DNA from 3 places in the Paenibacillus sp. DCT19 genome. Region 1 is predicted to be linked to each of the others. Evidence: riboswitches for the same ligand, from Rfam matches in the RefSeq annotation. Region 1 holds a riboswitch; each other region holds the start of a gene.

Region 1 (4,473 bases):
ATCGCATTCATCTCCGGTTAATTCCTCCCCAGCCTGATCTTCAGATCTAGGCATCTCATCAATTCGTATTTGTATTCCATTCATCGCACATCGCCAATCGCATGTTTCTGAAAAATAGACCTTTTTCATAACACACACATATAGCCTTGTGAGTTCTTGTCTGTTTGCGCAGAAGACTAGTCACCACAGATTGGATTAACTTCCACCGTAACGGGTGCATCCACATGACGGAAGCCTTGAATCACGCCAACACGTTTGAAAAATTTATGAAAACGCTCATTCGGATGTCCTTTTTCCCGATACTCCGCGACAATCCGTTCCACGATGCCACCAATCTCATCCCCCTTAATGCCTTCAGCCACAGGTTGTGCAGGGTGAGCATTACGTCCAAACTTCTTACCGCCAAGGAACAGGTCATACCCGCCTTTGCGATACACAATTCCGATATCTTCAAGCACCGCACCATAACAAGCCATTCCGCAGCCATTGAGGGCAACGCTTGTTTTCTTCGGAGCATTCAACCCGCCAATAACGGCCTGCAAATGATTAGCCATCGGCACAGCATCATCTTTCTCCATATCGCAGAAGTCACAAGCCTTCACTTTAATGACATCCCCGATCGGGACTACGATAAAATTGGCTGCGCGCAGCTCATCTACGAGCTGATCCGGCTCAAAGGTTGGCACACGCAATATAATCTGGTGCTCTGGTGTATACTCCAGCTCCCCATCCTCACTCGCGCACTGTGCGAGCAATGCCATCTGCGCGGCAGTGAACTTCTTATTGCCGACGCCAGGCGATACGCCAACTTCGAACAACGGCGGCTTCTGCCCTGGTGCGGGCGCAGTGCGCACCGCCGTTGCGCCTGCGGCCTGCGGTGCATGGCCAGCCACGCCAGGCGCAGCAGGCGCCGCGTCCAGCCAGCGGCGAGCGGACTCGCCCGCCAGGGCACCGCCTACCGCGAGCCGCGTTAGCGCTTCCGCCGCCAGCTCAGCGGCACCCGCTTGCGGCGAAGCAACCGCTGCGCGCTGCGCGGCTTCTGCCGGCGCTGACGTTGGCCGCTCGCCAGCGAGCACGGCGGTGCCGCCGCCAGCCGGGTGCGATGCCTGCGCAGCAGAGGCTCCTGCACCGGCAGGCGGCTGGCTCTGCGGAGCTGGGCCTGTTCCGGCGCTCACGCCGGGCATGGCTGGCTCCGCCTGGAGCTTCGCGGCTTGCGCTTCGCGAGCCGCGTCCGCGCCCGCTGCCTCACCGGAGGTGGCAGCGCGGGCTTCTCTTGCGCCGAGCGACCATGGCTCGGCTTCGGTGCGAAGTCGCTCATGAGGTCTGAGCGACTGTTCCGTGGTATTCAGCGTATATTTGCGCTGATACCCACGAGGAGTGACCATGAGCCCTTCGTACATCATGGTCGAAGAGTTACCGATGATCACGGTGGTCAGCATCCCGATATCATGGTTAAGCATGTCCTCCAGGGTAGTCATAACAACGTCCTGACGATCCCGATAGGCGCTTTTCACCAATCCAACCGGAGTTTGGGGATCACGGTAACGAAGCAGCATTTCCTGCGTCTCGACAATTTGGCGTGTTCTGCGCCCACTGCGCGGGTTATAGAGTGCAATGACAAAGTCCGCTGACGCCGCTGCTTCGACCCGGCGAATAATCGTTTCCCATGGGGTAAGATGATCACTTAAGCTGATCGTACACGCATCATGCATCACCGGTGCACCAAGCAGAGAAGCACAGGAATTAATAGCCGATACGCCTGGAATCACTTCAACGGCAACACCGCTCTCAGGTTTCCATCCCTGCTCCATCAATACCTCATAGACTAGACCTGCCATACCATATACACCGGCGTCACCACTGGAGATTACCGCAACAATTTTGCCCATTTCGGCCTGCCTAACCGCTTCTTGAGCCCGGCTTACTTCCTCTGTCATCCCCGTCCGCACGATCGCTTGTCCGTTCAACAACGGCCGAATGAGATCGACATACGTGTTGTAGCCGATGATAACCTCGCTCTCCTGAAGCGCCTCCAGTGCACGATTCGTAATATGTTCCATCGCGCCTGGGCCAAATCCGATGACCAGCAACTTACCTTGACCTTGCATCGCTTTTCCTCCTCCATCACCCTAAATAAACCTGCACATTCTACAATTCCGTTTTCAGCGTCTTCTATATAAATAGGCTTAATCAAGCAGCGTTTTGTTCAAAAATGGATAAATGCATTCGACCAACAACGATTCTCATAATAATCTCTCAAAATCAAAAAATCCCATCCTACAATCGGATGGGATACGTATGTACGTACACTCAAGAAAACAACCACAAGACATAATGCGAAGAGCACCGTCCAGTTGTTGAATACGCCAAATAAAAGGCCTATCAGGCGAACCGTCTGTCCGCCTGTTTCCTGATTATTCGTACACCACTCCTTTCCGCGAAGGGTTTGGTGACACATGCAAGGTAGGTCTCCTGGCTCTGGATCATTAGCTTCTTCTTCTGCCTTCCCCGAATGACGAGTGACATCAACCAAAAAAGAGCTTCACCATTACAGTGGCGGGACCGCTCGGGATTTGCACCCGATTCCCTGTTATCTCTTGCCTGACGCAAGAGCACCTTGCTTGTTTTCATATATGAGCATAATGTGAATAATTTGTTTTTATCATAACATCGCTTCGGAAAAAATGTCCATGTTTAAGATATGAATGTACCAGCTACCTTTCTTCTGTTTTATTCGGAGTTATTCAGGGTGTATCCACTTGAAAACAGCAAAAATCCTGACCCAAAAATGGATCAGGATAACATGTACATTTCTTATGCATGGTACGATCTTTATGCCAATAGACCGTTTAGTGCACCTATTTTTATCGAGTGTCGCCTAAGCTTTGTCCACGTTTGCGGCAGCATAATAACGTCCTAGCTCCACAATTAGGGCACCCATCTTCTCTTCTTCGGGCACAACAAGTGCCTCAATGCCTTCTTCCCGCATCGCATTCGCCGTAACTTTACCTACAGAAGCAGGAATGACCCCTTCACGAAAGGCTTTCAGCATCTCTTCCAGCTTTCCTTGGGATGTAGCGTATGCCGTCAAAAAGCGAACCTGGGGTCCACTTGTAAAAGCTACCGCATTAACTTCATGGTTCACAATCTCATTCAATAGCAGTTCTAGTTCATGATCCTCTGGAGGGACATGGCGGTAAGGCAGCACTTGTCGAACCTCTGCACCCTGTTCTTGCAGCCAGTTTACCAGCTTTGGTGCTGTCTCACCATGTAGCTGCAATATAACCTTTTTTCCAGCAAGATCATGTGGCTCCAATTCCCGAATTAATCCATCTGTACTGCCATCATCATCCCGAACTAACGGATTCAGCTTACGTTTGCGAAGTGCATTCACCGTCTTGTATCCACGTGCGGCAATAGAAGATTCCGATAGCGAGTCCAACAATTGTCCCGCAATCTCCATATCCTCCGCCATATCAAATAGCGCATCCAATCCCATACCCGTAGTCAGTACAGCCCAATCCGGTGGATCAGAGATCCAGGATACCAGACCATCGCGAATATTCCGATCATCCAAAAACACCGTTCCCTGTGCAGGTCGCACGAGTGGGACTCCGCCCATTTTCTCTACTAATATAGACATTTCTTTGGATTTGCGTGGTCCTGTAAGTGCTACACGTATGCCTGCCAAATGTTGAGCCATTCCAAGTTCCCCCAGTTCGTTCAGCCGAACGTTCTTCAGTCTGACTACAGTATACAGGGTAGTTCTGTAGAGGGAAACCTCGTTCATGCTATTTGGTGCATACTCAGCTATAACGTTTTTTTATGAATTGGATCAGGAAGGCTGAAGCTCTCCCGCTTGACCATCTGTACCCTCATCACTTTTTTTCTGATCTTTCGAAGTGGATTCTTTTGAATCCGACGTTTGCTTATATCCTCCACTGCTGCCACTCTGCTTAGCCGCGGAATGTTGTCGATCTTGCTTGCGAGGGTGCAGAAACAGAAATATTAGAATCGGCAACAACACCTCAAACAAAATGGCAACCCACGTCCATTCTCTTGTAAATCGAAAGAGTTGGACTGCATTACGGAAAAACCAGAACGCGCACACAAAACCGAGCAAAGCAATCGGCCCAGTCAACACTTTACCGGACACTTTCGGAATCATTCGTTTCATCCCCCAGCAGATAAAATAGAGATCAAACGCAATTTTCGTAATCATGGTTGGTAGCGTTGCTGCGGCTAGTGCTAGATCGAAACGATCAAGGAAATCACTCACTTGCAACTGCCTTGCTAATTCATACGAAGGGTATACCAGCCTTGATGCAATAGGAACCCCGATCGATGTGATCGTTTCAACCAAGATCAGCATCATTAGGAGCGCTGCAATCATCACTCCCCAGAACACCGATTTGAAGCGAAAGTCACTACCTTTCACAACAAACGGCAATGCAACCATCTCTCCAAAAAAGG
Region 2 (4,473 bases), 770 kb from region 1:
ACGTGCATACTTCGCCCACCACACCACAGACAGAGCTACCACCGTGTTGAATAATCCTGGCCCTAACATGCCGACTACAGCAATAGCGAAGATTAACCCTGGAAAAGCCATGAGCGTATCTGTTAAACGCATTAATACGGTATCTGTCACACCCCGAGCGAATCCCGATATAATACCAATCGTTACACCCAGTGCAAAGACAATACCCGTCATCATAAAGGTGAGAAGTAACGATGTGCGCGCCCCATACAGAAGACGTGACAGAATACAACGCCCAAGCTGGTCTGTACCCAAGGGATACTCCGCGCTAGGTGGTTGAAGCACATGGGCAAAGTTGGTTGTCAGTGGATCATGGGGTGCCAGGATCGGTGCGATTATCGCTAGAATTACCCAGCATCCGGTTAAGGCTAGGATCAATGTAAACCAACGATTTTGTTTGAATACCTGCATCATTTCACTCATCTACACATCCACTTCCAGTCGAATCCGAGGATCCCGCAGATGCGTCCATAGATCAACAAGCAGATTGAGCGTGACATATATTGTCGCCATCCACATGACGTAACCCTGAATCAACGGGTAATCCCGTGTGAAAATGGCATCCACCGCCATCTGACCTACACCTGGCCACACAAACAGACTCTCTACAATCGCTGCACCGCCTAATAATGTCCCGGTAGACATCCCCATCAAGGTAACAATCGGCAGGAGTGCGTTTGGCAAAATATGATGCATAATGACCTGTCTCTCCTTCACACCTCTGGATCTCGCTCCGCTCACATAGTCCTGAGACATTTCATCCAGCATAACTGCTCGAATCTGCCTGCTATACTGTGCAATCAGCGGAACCGCCAGCGTACAGGTAGGCAGGATCAGGCTGTTCCATCCCGTACTCCCCATCACTGGCAGCAGCTTCAGTTGAACGCCAAATATGAGCATGAGTAACATTCCCAGCCAGAAGCTTGGCATCGACAACCCAGCAAAAGAGAATAAACGAATCGCATAATCCAGCCATTTATTCCGATAGATTGCCGAGAGAATTCCCAGTGGAAATGAGATCACGATGACGATAAGCATAGCGCTACCTGTTAGCCGTAGTGTTGCTGGTAGACGAGACAACAAGATGTCCACTACAGGGCGATCATACTTATAGGAAGTACCGAAGTCGCCTTGGAGCACATGACCCAGCCACGTACCATAACGCATCCAAAAGGGCTGGTCGAGCCCAAGCTGGCTGCGCACCTGTCTGACCAACTCGTCGGTTGGCGTGACCCCTGTGGACATCAGCATCAGCCTTGCTGGGTCTCCTGGAGACAAGTAGGTTAACAGGAAAGTCAGAAAGGTAATGCCGAACAATACGGCTACCAATTGAACTAATCTTTTAATGATGTATCTGCTCACGCGTTCAGACGTCCTCTCCCCCAAGCTCCATCGCTCTGCAATGGAATGGTACAATCTATCTCCCGCTACCAAAAAAACGCCCTTCTCCGTGTTACCGGTTAAGGACGCCTTAAATAGACAGATTTTCAGAAAAAATCATGCTTCTCTAAACACCTTCCTATCTCCCGTAGGTTACTAACGTGTCGTTAAATTAGGCAGGTCTCCTGGCTCCAGAATCATCGTCAGACAGCACCTTCCCGGCTTACACCAGTGGCAATACGCTGTATGACTCCTCTGTTACAGTGGCGGGACCGCGCCGGTATTACACCGGACTTCCCTATTAAGCTTTTATCCGAATCGATAAAGCACCTAATTCCACATATTCAATTGGTTTCTGTACAAGTATAGCTGGCAGACTGATAATGTTCAAAACTTTTATTACATGAAATTAAAATAATCCATCTATATGGTTGGATTAGGCTGTAATCTAGATGCTTTGGGAGATACTCCTGTTACCCGTTTGAACATCTTAGAAAATAACAGCGGATCGGTATATCCCACTGAATGGGCTACCTCACTAATAGATAATACAGGATTTTGCAGTAGCTCAGCCGCGCGGTTGATCCGATATTCAAGGAAGAAAGCCTGAAGTGACTTGCCATACCGCTCCTTGAAAAGCCCGGAGAGATAAGTACGATCCAGCCCAACAGATTGCGCGATATCTAGGATCGAGGTTTTCTGACTGTACCGGTTCTCCATATATTGTAGAGCCTGACGAATATATTCTTCCTTGGTGGACACAGGACGATCCGTCTTTTCTTCCGTCTTGGGAGAAGAAGCAATCAGCTCCGCAATTAACCGATATAACAGGCTTTGGCTAAATATATCGCCGCCATGCCGTGACGAGGCCTGAACTATGTCAGTATACAACTGATCAAACCATATGGGGTCTTGAGCTTCAAACACAGGGTGTTCCGGACTTAGATAGGCTCGCTGCATAAATGTTTTGGCATGCACACCTCTGAATCCAAACCAAGAATACGTCCACGGATCACTTGCATCTGCCTCATAGTGGATAATCGTATCCGGGACAATGACAAATCCCTGTCCTGGCGAGAGATGGTATTCCCGGTTCTCCATCTGCACCATGCCTCGCCCTTCATGAATGTAATGAATAATGTAGGAGTCGCGGACACCTGGACCCCAATAATGAGATGGCTCACAGTCCTCCCATCCGAAAAATAGCAGCACCAGCTCCATCTGTGTCCAGTCTAAAGAAACCACATTCATTTCAATTCGACTCATCTCACGCACTTCCTTCCCTCAATACGCATCAATGATTGTTGTTAATATTATAACAGGTAAATGGGTCATATTATCTATGTAAGCGACACCAAAAATGGGATTATGCCATATTTAAGATAGGTTGCACCATAGTTATCCGCCTCCAATGAGCCTATAGTGAAGGTACAACAAATTCAGGGAGGCTGAACTTTAGATGAGCAAAATTACATTCCTCGGTGCGGGAAGCACCGTCTTTGTCAAAAATGTACTAGGTGACGTTATGATGACCGAAGCACTACAAGATTTTGAGCTGGCTTTGTATGATATTGATGCCGAGCGCCTGAGCGATTCGGAGCGTTTGTTAACCAGCATGGCACGTTCTCTGGGAAGTCGCTGTAGCGTGAAAGTATATACGGATCGCAAAGAAGCTCTTCGCGGAGCGAAATATGTCATTAATGCAATTCAAGTGGGCGGATATGATCCATGTACCATTACCGATTTTGAAATTCCGAAGAAATATGGGCTGCGCCAGACAATTGCTGACACGCTTGGCATTGGGGGATTTTCCGTAACCTGCGTACCATTCCAGTAATGCTCGATTTTGCACGGGATATGCAGGAAGTGTGCCCAGATGCTTGGTTCTTGAACTACACGAATCCGATGGCCGTGCTCACCAATGTCATGAACGTGCATGGCGGCATCAAAACGGTAGGACTGTGTCATAGTGTGCAGGTATGTGTGCCTCATCTGTTTGATGCGCTTGGGATTGATCAGACTGGTGTGGTTGCTAAGATTGCGGGTATAAACCATATGGCATGGTTGCTTGAGGTAACACGTGATGGACAGGATCTCTATCCAGAGATCAAACGTCTGGCGAAGGAAAAACAGAAGGAACAGCATGATGACATGGTTCGTTTTGAGCTGATGCAACGTTTTGGCTACTATGTAACGGAATCCTCCGAGCATAACGCTGAGTACCACCCTTACTTTATCAAACGTAACTATCCTGAACTGATTGAACGGTTCAACATTCCACTGGATGAATATCCACGTCGCTGCGTGAATCAGATTGAAGGCTGGAAGGAAATGCGCGAGAAGCTGTTTGCCAGTGAAAACATCGAGCACACCCGTAGCCGGGAGTACGCTTCGCATATTATGGAGGCTATGGAGACGAACCGTCCGTACAAAATCGGCGGTAATGTCATGAATAACGGGCTGATCACGAACCTGCCTCGTGAAGCATGTGTAGAGGTGCCTTGTCTCGTCGACGGATCTGGCATCAGCCCAACGTACATCGGCGATCTGCCACCACAGCTGGCAGCACTGAATCGTACCAACATCAACACTCAACTGCTAACGATTGAAGCTGCAATCACAGGGAAAAAGGATCACATCTATCATGCCGCAATGCTTGATCCACATACGGCTGCTGAATTGTCCATCGACGACATTGTTGCCATGTGTGATGAATTGATCGAAGCTCACGGTGACTGGTTGCCAAAATTCACATCATAATTCATAAAAAAAACGCCGTTCTCCTCGTGAAGAGGGAACGGCGTTTCATTTTAGATTGGGATAGCTTGTTTGGAAGTCACACCTCCAAATCACAGCTGATGGTTCGCTACCTTGCTGGGCTAATCATTCTTTATTAACTAAACGGATCTTGGGCCCACTGAGTTAATCTCTTTTTCGTGATTTTACCGTGTGACGTATGTTGGATGACACGCCCCTGTTCAAGTAACAGCACCTGTGGTGATTGATGGATAACCGCTGTCTCTTCTGCAATGTGGCGAGAAAGCGCACGACTTT
Region 3 (4,473 bases), 2.2 Mb from region 1:
GTCGGTCATTGGCAGACTTGTCTATGATACGATTACGGAAAGTCTGCAGGCCGGGCGCTGGTGCAATGTGGCGGGAGGAACAACAAAAAATGATACTTGAATTGAATCAATGGTTTTCTTCGTCATTCTGGATCGGGATGACAGGGGCTTGGATTATCATCGCAGCATACATATTAGATCGTTGTATCGGAGATCCGAGATGGATACCTCATCCAGTCATCGGTATGGGGAAAGCCATTTCTGCACTGGAGCGAACCATACGATCTCGTGTGACTTCCAATCAAGGGCTCAAAAAAGCGGGAATCTGGTTTCCGATCCTGATTGCAGGGGTTCTTTTGCCGTGACTTGGGGACTGATCTATCTCCTTGCACTTATTCATCCAGTGGTTGCGGTGATCGCTGAGGTCATATTGATTGCGACAACGATTGCTTCCAAAGGATTAAAGGACGCAGGGATGGACGTATATCGTCATCTCATTCAGGGAGATTTTCCCGCTGCGAGGCGTGCTCTTGGTATGATTGTAGGACGTGATACAGCGCATCTAGATGAACCTGAGATCGTAAGGGGAACGGTGGAGACGGTAGCTGAGAATATTGTGGATGCAATCGTATCTCCTTTGTTCTACGCCCTTATTGGCGGCGCGCCGCTTGCAATGGCATATCGAGCCGTCAATACACTGGATTCCATGGTCGGTTACAAAAACGATAAATATCTACATCTCGGCTGGGCATCCGCCCGTTTGGATGATTGGGCTAACTGGATTCCAGCTCGAATCACGGCTCTATTATTGATTAGCGGAGCATGGATCATGAAGCTAGATGCAAGAAGAGCAGCACAGATGGTATCCCGAGATGCCAGATTGCATCCGAGCCCGAATAGCGGCTTTCCCGAGTCTGCCGTTGCAGGTGCGCTGGGGATCAGACTGGGTGGGCATAACGTGTATCATGGTGTCTCGTCTTTTCGTGCATATATGGGAGAACCGACTCGCTCAATGGGAGCAGAGGATATCGTGCGAACGACCCGTCTCATGTTCTGGTCGGCAGGTTCCTTTGTAGTACTATGTGTACTCATTACACTTGTCGTCTGGTTGGCTGGAGGTACACTATTATGGTGATTACGAATCTAGAAAATGCCCCACTTTCGCGTGATCTTATTTTTATCCGTCATGGTACAACGTTGTGGAATCAGGAAAAAAGATATCTTGGGCATACGGATATCGGTCTCCTGCCTGAAGCGAAGCAAGAGCTTGCTCCGCTCAGTGAGCAGCTTCAGAGCCTTTGTTGGAGCAAGCTCTACTCCAGTGACTTACTGCGCTGTCAGCAGACCCTCACAAGCGTCACTCCCTTGCAGCGAGAACAAGTACATTTGGATGCGCGACTCAGAGAGATTGATTTTGGGGAGTGGGAAGGGAAGACGTATGATCAGCTCCAACATATTCAACAATATCGAGACTGGATTGATGATCCACAGAACGTGACACCACCTAAAGGGGAGTCATGGCAGGCGTTTACAGCAAGAATTGATTCTTTTCTGGATACTTGCTTGTTGCACGATGTCTTGTCTGAACCAGTAACGGTTGATGTACCTCAGGTTGGTATCGTTACACATGGCGGTGTGATCCGATATGTGATATCTCGCCTAATCCCTGATCTGACCTTCTGGGATACGCAGGTTATTCCAGGGCAAGCCATAAAGGTCAGACTGGATTACGGGCCAAGCGGTTGGGTAGGAAGCCGGGTGGCTTTTCCTTGAATCAGCTTGTAAGGTTGTACAATTTAACCTATAATCACAACAGACGTGTGACCATGCGTAGGAGGCTGTTGGGTCTAATCAAGGATTAGGCGTTCAGCCATACGTATGCGGCTAAGATGCTCACATGAATGGTTATATCATAAGCGACCAAGGGTTTCGTTTGTAATGAGTTGTCATGGTTATGTGTGTTTAGGCCATGTGCGCAAACGGATGAAATAGGGAAGCTGGTGTAAATCCGGCACGGTCCCGCCACTGTGAATCAGGAATAATCCTGTAAGTCAGGTTACCTGCCCTGGACGTATAGACCGGTGTTCCTTCGAGGAAAGGACAGCGTTTCGGGCAGTGTTCTGTTATGAACAGCGCAGGTGATTCATCATGCGTAGAGCACGCCATATGCGAGACGTTATCCCTGATCCTGCTGTAAGGATTGGGGATTTTTATTGTTCCTATTGGGTTCTTCACTCTCCGATAATGTGTAAATGTTGAAGTTCAACCTTACACAGGAACACCAAGACATGGGCAGTTAGAGTTTGAGCACGACACAGGATCAATAGAACAGATAGAGAAGGGGAGAATGAACACAATGAATATTAAGAACTGGAAAAGCGTAGCGTCCCTGCTTAGTGCAGCGGCACTAGCACTGGCTTTGGCTGGATGTGGCAATGCAACAACGAATGAGGGGTCAGGAGCATCACAGCAACCTGCACAGGAGCAGAGTCAAGAACAGACAACAACGGATCTCAAGACACAATATCCACTTACCGTTACAGATGCAACGGGTGAAACGTTCACGTTTGAAAAGGCACCAGCCAAAATTGTATCTGTATCTCCAGCGGAGACAGAGTCGTTGTTCGCTCTTGGATTGGACGAGCAAATTGTAGGTGTATCTGATTTTGATGATTACCCTGAAGCAGCTACAACGAAGCCCAAAATGGGCGGTGTATCTAAACCGAATGAAGAGTCCATCATTGCAGCGGATGCAGACATCGTATTCACAGGTATTTCCATGAATGAAGAAGCGGTGAAGAAATTCCGTGACCTGGGGATTGTTATTTTCAAGACTGATCCAAAATCAGTAGATGATGTGGCGAAAAACATTGAAACATTTGGTCAAATTACGGATACACAGGAAAAGGCCCAAGAGATCATCGCGAAGATGAAGCAAGATGTAACAGATGTTACTGAAGCGGTGAAGGCAGTTAAACCGGAAGAGAAGAAGAACGTATATGTTGAATTTTCCCCAGGCTGGACGGTGGGTAAAGGTGAGTTCATGGATGAGCTGATCACACTTGCTGGAGGAAACAACGTTGCTTCTGATTTGCAAGGCTGGAACGAAATTAATGAAGAAAATATCATTGCTGCGAACCCGGATGTAATTCTGTATGCCAATGATGTCATTGATGAGAATTCCAAAACACTGGATCAAATTATCAAAGCTCGTAGCGGCTGGGATCAGATTACTGCGGTAAAAGACGATGCGGTTATCGGTCTAGATGCCAACCTACTTAGCCGTCCAGGACCACGGGTAACCGAAGGTCTGAAAGCCGTAGCTAAAGCGATCTACCCTGATCTGTTCCAATGAGTAAAAAGCTAGCGGTGTACGGGACGGCTGGGATAGGACTGCTTGTGTTGACGGTGCTGATCTGCACGGGCATTGGTTCAGTATCCTTGCCTGTCCGTGACATTGCAGGTATTCTGCTGCATCACATTCCGTGGATTGGGGATTGGATTACTCCCGATTGGAGCACAGCAGCAGAACAGATTATATGGAAGGTGCGATTCCCGCGGGTACTGCTTGCCGTGCTCGTGGGCGCCTCTCTAGCAATAGCGGGTGCTGGCTTCCAAGGGGTGCTTCGTAACCCTCTTGCAGATCCGTTTACGTTAGGCGTATCATCTGGTGCATCGGTGGGTGCAGCATTTCTGATTTTCTTCGGATTACAATATGCATTAATCGGAATCTGGACCTTGCCTTTGGTTGCGTTCCTAACCGGCGTGTTGACGCTATGGTTCGTGCTGGCACTGGCTCGTGAGGGTCGAAAAATACCAACACATAGCCTGATTCTGGCGGGCGTGGTCATGCAAAGTTTCCTAGGGGCAGTTGTCTCCTTCCTATCGACCATGTCGAAACAGACGATTAATGAAATTATATACTGGACGATGGGAAGTCTGGCACTGCGTGGGTGGTCGTATACGGCCATCCTTTTCCCATATTTTCTGCTTGGTCTGATCTTCCTCTGGAGTCGTGCACGTTCGTTGAATGTGCTTGCTCTGGGAGAGCGGCAAGCGGCTCACATTGGAGTTCAGGTGGATAGATTGAAGCTATCGGTGTTAGCGGTGGGCACGTTGCTCACAGCAGGAGCCGTATCGGTGTCAGGTGTCATCGGTTTTGTAGGCCTTGTCATTCCACATATTCTTAGGCTGATCGTAGGGCCGGACTATCGTCTGCTGGTACCATTATCCGCAATTGGCGGAGCCATCTTCATGGTGTGGGCAGATACGATCGCTCGTACAGTATTGGCACCGACTGAAATTCCACTTGGCGTTGTCACCGCATTTGTGGGTGCACCGTTCTTCGCCTACCTTTTGCACAGAAACAAGAAGCTTCGTAAAGGGATGATGCCATGAGTAAAGACACGAACTATACGGTGCATGCCAATCGGAATGAACCTATCCATACGGGTGAACGGGCAGATCCGAGTTTCGATACTCAGCGTGGTATAA

Evidence for each region. A riboswitch is a leader RNA that binds a small molecule or an ion and turns the genes downstream of it on or off. The one in region 1 is predicted to bind cobalamin.
Region 2: another riboswitch for cobalamin. It lies ahead of nikB (nickel ABC transporter permease); the one in region 1 lies ahead of DMB88_RS27815 (hypothetical protein).
Region 3: another riboswitch for cobalamin. It lies ahead of DMB88_RS07310 (ABC transporter substrate-binding protein); the one in region 1 lies ahead of DMB88_RS27815 (hypothetical protein).

Annotation. Positions count from the first base shown of each region.
Region 1 is NZ_CP029639.1:6,143,145-6,147,617, forward strand. Features, by position in the region: gene DMB88_RS27805 (sirohydrochlorin chelatase) at 1-11, opposite strand, end outside; gene cobJ (precorrin-3B C(17)-methyltransferase) at 177-2,108, opposite strand; gene DMB88_RS27815 (hypothetical protein) at 2,207-2,458, opposite strand; cobalamin riboswitch at 2,445-2,635, opposite strand; gene DMB88_RS27820 (uroporphyrinogen-III synthase) at 2,879-3,703, opposite strand; gene DMB88_RS27825 (GerAB/ArcD/ProY family transporter) at 3,836-4,473, opposite strand, start outside; gene DMB88_RS27830 (GerAB/ArcD/ProY family transporter) at 4,435-4,473, opposite strand, start outside.
Region 2 is NZ_CP029639.1:241,855-246,327, reverse strand. Features, by position in the region: gene nikC (nickel transporter permease) at 1-462, opposite strand, end outside; gene nikB (nickel ABC transporter permease) at 463-1,401, opposite strand; cobalamin riboswitch at 1,577-1,768, opposite strand; gene DMB88_RS01135 (AraC family transcriptional regulator) at 1,843-2,685, opposite strand; partial or broken gene DMB88_RS01130 (alpha-glucosidase/alpha-galactosidase) at 2,879-4,179, shown strand; gene ytxJ (bacillithiol system redox-active protein YtxJ) at 4,313-4,473, opposite strand, start outside.
Region 3 is NZ_CP029639.1:1,657,744-1,662,216, forward strand. Features, by position in the region: gene DMB88_RS07295 (adenosylcobinamide amidohydrolase) at 1-100, shown strand, start outside; partial or broken gene cbiB (adenosylcobinamide-phosphate synthase CbiB) at 138-1,114, shown strand; gene DMB88_RS07305 (histidine phosphatase family protein) at 1,108-1,752, shown strand; cobalamin riboswitch at 1,912-2,062, shown strand; gene DMB88_RS07310 (ABC transporter substrate-binding protein) at 2,336-3,334, shown strand; gene DMB88_RS07315 (FecCD family ABC transporter permease) at 3,331-4,377, shown strand; gene DMB88_RS07320 (ABC transporter ATP-binding protein) at 4,374-4,473, shown strand, end outside.